2 linked regions of the Armatimonas rosea genome follow. The protein of the gene in region 1 binds, or shares a complex with, the protein of each later gene. Links are inferred from orthologs where the notes say so. Each region holds a gene or a part of one and is shown on either strand. Other genes may lie near its edges. The genes, in order: rplA and rplL.

Region 1 (3,281 bases):
CCCCAGACCCACTGGCCCAGCCGCCCCGAGATGATCAAGATGACCCAGATCGTCTTATTGCTCATTGCCGTAGTCGCGCTCTACTGCGGTGGACTCGACTCAATTTTGACGCAGCTCGCCGAGCGTGTGCTGCCGCATAAGTAGGAAGTTTTAAAGGACAGCACGATGCAGCGACACTGGTACGCGGTCCATACCTATTCGGGCCACGAGATGAAGGTCAAGATGACCATTGAGAAGCGCGCGGAGACAATGGGGCTCCGGCAGAAGCTTTTCCGCATCCTCGTGCCTACGGATACCGAGACCCGCAACCGCGGCGGTAAGAAGACAGAGTACAAGCGCAAGGTCTTTCCAGGCTACGTGCTGATCGACATGGTTCTGGACGACGACACCTGGTACCTCATCAAGAGCACCACGGGAGTCACCGGCTTTGTTTCGTCGGGAAACAAGCCCGTCCCGCTCCAGGACAAAGAGGTGCGCGATATCCTCGATGCCCTCGATCCCAACAACGCGGCCTCGCGGCCCAAGAAGATCTGGGAGAAGAACCAGGTGGTGCGGGTCAACTCCGGACCGTTTGCGGACTTCACCGGCAAGATCGAGGAGGTCAACGATCAAAAAGAGAAGGTCAAGGTCATGATCTCCCTCTTTGGTCGCGACACGCCGGTCGAGCTGGACTTCAACCAGATCGAAAAGATTTAGTTAGCCCCCCTTCCCCCATTCATGGGAGCGAGGGGGCTTGCTAAAGTAGGAGGCAGACCTCACTAAAAACCTGCCGCTAAAACTACGGAGAAGAAAAAATGGCTAAAAAAGTAGTGGGCGTCGTTAAGCTGGCGCTCAATGCAGGAAAAGCAACCCCTGCGCCTCCCGTTGGTCCGGCCCTTGGTGGGTACGGAATCAACATGATGGAGTTCATCAAGGGCTACAACGCGAAGACCGCCGACATGGTGGGCTCGATCGTCCCTGTCGTGATCACCATCTACGATGATCGCTCGTTTGTCTACGAGACCAAGACCCCGCCTGCCTCGGACCTGCTCAAGAAGGCAGCGGGCGTCCCCTCCGGTTCTGGCAAGCCCAACACCGTCAAGGTGGGCTCCATCACCAAGGGCCAGCTCAAGGAGATCGCGGAGAAGAAGCTCCCCGACCTCAACACCAATGATCTGGATGCCGCCATGCGGATTATCGAAGGCACAGCGCGCTCCATGGGCGTGACGATCACGGACTAACGGAGAAATCAATGCGAAAACAAGATCGAAAGCATATCGTCTCTGCGCGCTACAAGGCTGAGGTAGCCAAGGTCGACAAGGCCGCTGTCTACGAGCCGCTCGCCGCGCTTGAGCTGGTGAAGGCAACCTCCTCCACCAAGTTTGACTCGACCATCGATGTCGCCATCAACCTCGGGGTCGATCCTCGCCAGGGCGACCAGATGGTTCGTGGTACCACCGACCTGCCCCACGGCACGGGTAAGAGCCAGAAAGTGGCTGTCTTCGCCAAGGGGGCCAACGCCGAGGCCGCGACCGCTGCTGGAGCCGATGAAGTGGGTGCCGAGGAGCTGATCACCAAGATTCAGAACGGCTGGCGCGACTTCGACGTCCTCGTGGCCACCCCGGACATGATGCCCGCGGTCGGTAAGCTCGGTCGTCTGCTGGCGGCCCGCATGCCCAACCCCAAGTCTGGCACCGTGACCACGGATGTCGCCAAGGTTGTCACCGCGATCAAGAAGGCGACCCGCGTTGCCTACCGTGTGGACAAGGGCGGAATCATCCATGCCCCGATCGGCAAGGCCAGCTTCCCCGCCGAGCAGCTCCAGGAGAACCTGTCTGTCTTGGTCGGAACCCTGATCAAGGCCAAGCCCTCCAGCTCCAAGGGCCGCTACATCCAGAAGATCACCGTCTCCTCGTCGATGGGACCGGGGGTCAGTGTCGATGTGGCAGTCGCACAGCGCGGCGCCGACAAGTAGGCACCAAAAACCAAAAAGGCCCCCGGCGCAACCGCGCCGGGGGCCTTTTTTTAGTCGAAGCGAATCCCCAGCACGGTCAGCAAGAGCAAGAACGTGGTCAGCACCAAGGCCGCAACCGCTCCGATACTGGCTCCCGTGCGGGTCTTGCCGCCCAGGGTGCAGCTCAGGGCGATCAAGAGAGCAGGGATGCAGATATAGGTGGAGAGCATCGCGCCCCAGAGGATCGACTCTCGCCAGCCCATGCCACAGGTCGCGCTGACCAAGCAGAGAATCGCCACGAGGGCAAGCGCCGTGTTACGGGTCTGGGGGACCGCAAGGGCACACTCAGGGTCGGAGTGGCGCAGGGTGGTCGAGTAGAGAGGGAGCAGAAACAGCCCCGCTCCGCCTAAAAAGAGGCTTGTGGGTACAAGATAGGGGTTTGCGGTTGCGGCCCCAAGGGCGATGCTCGCCAATCCAAGCCCCGCCATCAGCTCACAGAGGCGGGCCTTCTCCCGCTGGGCGATGCCGCGCCCTAGCACATAGGCTCCTAGAATCGGTAGGAGATAGTCGCCCCAGTCGTAGTGGGGGGTCTCTCCAAAAAGTCGCCAGTGGATCAGCCCAACGACCAGTAGCATGGGCGGCAGTGCCCGGACAATCACAGTTCCTCGGTACATCTCGCGTCCTCCACTGCACAGGATAGCGGGAAAACGGGGGCAGTTGCAACAAAAAGCCCCGGAGAGCACGCTCTCCAGGGCTTTTTACAAGACGGGGCTAGGTTAGGCGGCGACCCGTAGCGGGGCTTCGTCGCTGCTCTCGTCCTCATCGTCCTCTAGGCCAAACGGCGAGAACGTGCTGTCGTCCTTGTCGCTGTCCTCTAGAGTGAGGCTGACAAGGGGCGTTGCGGCAGGAGCGGGCGCGGCGGTGGTGCTCTCCTCGTTGAAGAAGCTCAGGACGCTCTCTAGGCGGGTGGCCTCGGAGTCGCAGAGGTTGCGGATGCAGGCCTGCTTGTCCTGGGCGAGGGCGATCTCGTTCTCTTTTTCGGCGATCTTGCGCTGGAGCTCGGCGATCTCGCTCTCGGCAGCGGCGACTGTATCGTCGGTCTTCTTGCCCTGCGAGTCGGCGTACTGGTTGAGGGTCGTGCGCTTCTGGTCGGCATCGGCGACAATGCTGACACGGGTCGCTCCGATCGCGGTTCCCATCGCTCCCAGGGTCACCTGGACGGTCTGGCGCTTCATCTCCAGCGGCATGGCCGCGGGGAGCTGCTCTAGCATCGCGAGGGTCTGCTCTGCGGTGAAGGGGGCCGTGGGGACCTTGGCAAACTGGTAGATAGCCTGGAAGTCCAGAGTCT
Region 2 (3,074 bases), on another replicon or contig:
CGTCGAGGCCGTACGCCACCACCATGAAAAATGGGATGGGAGCGGCTACCCCGATAAGCTCGCAGGCAACAATATTCCGCTCATGGCGCGTATTGTCGCGGTTGCGGATGTCTACGATGCTCTGACATCGGATCGTCCCTACCGCGCTGCCTGGTCACACGACCGAGCGATGGAGTTCATGCGAAGCCAGGTCGGGACGCACTTCAACCCCGAGATCTTTGCAGCATTTGAGTCCGCCATGCTAGAGAGTCCGGAGCTCTGCTCCCAGGCAGTCGACCCAGAACCGCCAGCGCTCCGGCGTGCGGCCTAAAAAAGGCTTGCAATCCCACAATGGCCGTGGTAGACTCCTCGCTTGGAAATCAATAACTTCCACCAGAGACAGCCGGCACGCATCTGCGTTTAATGGGTTTCTTAGTGAAATCCGCCCGCCGAGGTAGAGAAGATGACAGCATCTTAATATCTTCGTGCGCCCTCGACTGCCTCCGGTCGGGGGTTTTGTGTTTTACGCAAAAGGAGGTGAAAACTTAAATGGCACAACCTAAAAAGAAACTTGGTACCAAGCCGGGTGTGGTCGGGGAGATCAGCGACCTGCTGAAGAGTAGCTCCGCCGTCATCCTGACGGAGTACCGTGGCTTGAGCGTCCCCCAGGTAGGTGATATCCGCACCAAGCTGAACGCCGCCGATAGCGAGAGCGACTTCTCTGTCGTGAAGAACACGCTCTTCAAGCGCGCAGCCGATGGCATTATCGCGGCAGATGCAGACCTAGATGCAGCCCTCAACGGCCCCACGGCTGTTGTCTTTGCGAAGGACTCCCTGGCAGCCGCCAAGGTGCTCAGCGACTACATCGCCAGCAACCGCAACACGCCCCTGAAGATCAAGGGTGGTGTGGTCGATGGAGTCTACTGGGACGCCGCGAAGATCGATGCTCTGGCAAAGATCCCGCCGCGCGACACCCTCTACGCGATGATCCTTGGGGCTTTCCAGTCCCCCCTGACCAGCCTTGCCGCGACGCTTGCGTCTATCGCAGAGCAGAAGGCAGCTTAAGCTCCGGCTTAAACCCGACTACGTTTAAAGGAAACTATTATGGCTATCAATACCGCAGATTTTATTGAGCAGCTGAAGAGCATGACGATCCTCGAGGTAAACGAGCTCGTTCAGGCCCTCCAGACCGAGTTTGGCGTCTCCGCCGTCGTGGCCGCTGGCCCCGCAACCGGTGGCCCTGCCGCGCCCGTCGAGGACGAGAAGACTGAGTTCGACGTCGTGCTGGTGAGCCCCGGCGACAAGAAGATCCAGGTCATCAAGGTCATCCGTGATGTCACTGGTCTTGGCCTCAAGGAAGCCAAGGAGATCGCCGACACCGCTCCCAAGGCTGTTAAGACCGGCGTCAGCAAGGACGAGGCAGACAAGCTCAAGGCTCAGTTCGAGGCCGAGGGCGCTACCATCGAGCTCAAGTAAGAGCTCCGCTCCCTGCAAGCCCCACCACCCAGTCCTGGGCGGTGGGGCTTTCTGTTTTCATGCGTTCGTAGCCTTATCGAATAGGGCAGCCTATCTCCCCTCTTTGAACTGAAACGGCAGCGAGAGCACGACCTCGCGGAAGAGGGTCTCGGACTTGTAGCCCTCGGTCTTGAGGGTGGCGAGAATCTTCTTCACCGCGGGCTGGTCGGTGGGCTCCAGGCCGCGGCCCAGGGCGTAGGCGAGGGTCTTCTCCACCAGGTTGCGCAGGAACTGCTCCTGCTGCTTGACCACCAGCGCCTTGAACTCCGCCGGGTTGTGGTACTCCTCGCCCGTGAGCAGCTTCGCGCTGGCGTCCACGGGATCGTCGGCGATCTTATCCCGCCAGCGGCCGATCGGGTCGTAGTTTTCCAGGCCAAAGCCCATCGGGTCGATACGCGCGTGGCACCCCGCGCAGGCGGGCTCCTCCCGGTGCTTCTCCAGGCGCTGCTTGAAGGTCAGGCCCCCCTCTTTTTTATCGCTGGGCGGCAGGGTCTTGGTCACGGGCGGCGGGGGCGGCGGCGGGGTCCCCAGCACCTCGGAGAGAATCCACTTGCCACGGAGCACCGGCGAGGTCCGCTGGGGGTAGCTGGAGACCGTCAGGGTTGCCGCCATGGTCAGGATCCCCCCGCGCCTTGCTGTGTCCACCGGAACCCGCTTGAAGCCGCCCCCGGAGACCGGCTCCATCCCATAGTGCGCGGCGAGCTTGTCGTTCACAAACGTATAGTCGGCAGAGAGGAGCTGGGTGAGCGGGGCGTTGTCGCGGCAGAGGCTCTCAAAGAAGAGCACCGGCTCCTGGTACATCGCATCGCGCAGGGCGGTATCGAACTGGGGGAAGCGGCCCCGGTCCGGCGCGGCGATCCCCGTCATTAAATCCCGTGTGTGGAGCCACTGGCTCACAAAGCTATCGTAGAAGCTCCGGGCCTTGGGATCTAGGAGCATGCGGCGCACCTGCGCCGTGAGCACGCCAGGCTGGCGTAGCTTCTTCTCGCGGGCGAGGGCAAAGAGCGTGTCATCGGGCATCGACGACCACAAGAAATACGAGAGGCGGCTGATGAGCTCGTAGTCCGTGAGGGCGATATTGCCCGTGTTCACCGGTGCCTCCTCGACCCGGAAGAGAAAGCTCGGGGAGATTAAAACGGCCTTGAGCGCCGCCTTGACACCGTCTTCGTAGCTGGTCTTGGAGTCGTAGAGGCGCAGCAGGCGGGCGGTCTCCTCGGGCTGGACGGGCCGGCGAAAGGCGCGCGACGCCTGGCGCTCGATTAGGAGCTTGGCCGCCGCGCGTGCGGGGAGCTTGGCGCTGGGCTTGACCGGAAAGAGCCGCTCGGCCGGGGCAGCGTCGATCACCTCTTGCGCCGCGACCAGGTAGCGCTCCAGCAAGACCGGCGGCAGAAAGAGCGTGTCGGCGTTGTTGTCGAAGCCGCCGCCGCCACCGCCATCCGCGGGGAAGGAGTCGGCGGGCTTGGTTGTCACGCCAAAGAGATCGCGGACCGTGTTGTTGTACTCCAGGCGGCTCAGGCGGCGCAGGACCGTGTGCCCTGGCGTGGCCTTCACCGGGGCGGCGTCCAGGACCGCTGTCAAGT

What was found.
Region 2: rplA (region 1) and rplL share a complex: the UniProt entries of both Escherichia coli proteins name them as parts of the 50S ribosomal subunit. The link is inferred for Armatimonas rosea from one-to-one orthologs.

The regions. Positions count from the first base shown.
Region 1 is NZ_JACHGW010000001.1:519,968-523,248, forward strand. The notes cover bases 124-3,092. They hold rplA (50S ribosomal protein L1), read left to right. Parts: upstream 124-1,231; coding sequence 1,232-1,954; downstream 1,955-3,092. Other genes in these bases: secE (preprotein translocase subunit SecE), read left to right, coding at 124-144; nusG (transcription termination/antitermination protein NusG), read left to right, coding at 166-696; rplK (50S ribosomal protein L11), read left to right, coding at 795-1,220; HNQ39_RS02275 (hypothetical protein), read right to left, coding at 2,005-2,607; HNQ39_RS02280 (hypothetical protein), read right to left, coding at 2,710-3,092. Also shown: more of secE, read left to right, coding at 1-123; more of HNQ39_RS02280, read right to left, coding at 3,093-3,281. UniProt on the Escherichia coli protein: One of the primary rRNA binding proteins, it binds very close to the 3'-end of the 23S rRNA. Forms part of the L1 stalk. It is often not seen in high-resolution crystal structures, but can be seen in cryo_EM and 3D reconstruction models.
Region 2 is NZ_JACHGW010000002.1:552,935-556,008, reverse strand. Bases 8-2,769 are described here. They hold rplL (50S ribosomal protein L7/L12), read left to right. Parts: upstream 8-1,083; coding sequence 1,084-1,455; downstream 1,456-2,769. Other genes in these bases: HNQ39_RS10490 (DUF1592 domain-containing protein), read right to left, coding at 1,546-2,769; rplJ (50S ribosomal protein L10), read left to right, coding at 529-1,044; HNQ39_RS10505 (HD-GYP domain-containing protein), read left to right, coding at 8-310. Outside these bases: more of HNQ39_RS10505, read left to right, coding at 1-7; more of HNQ39_RS10490, read right to left, coding at 2,770-3,074. UniProt on the Escherichia coli protein: The binding site for several of the GTPase factors involved in protein synthesis (IF-2, EF-Tu, EF-G and RF3). Is thus essential for accurate translation.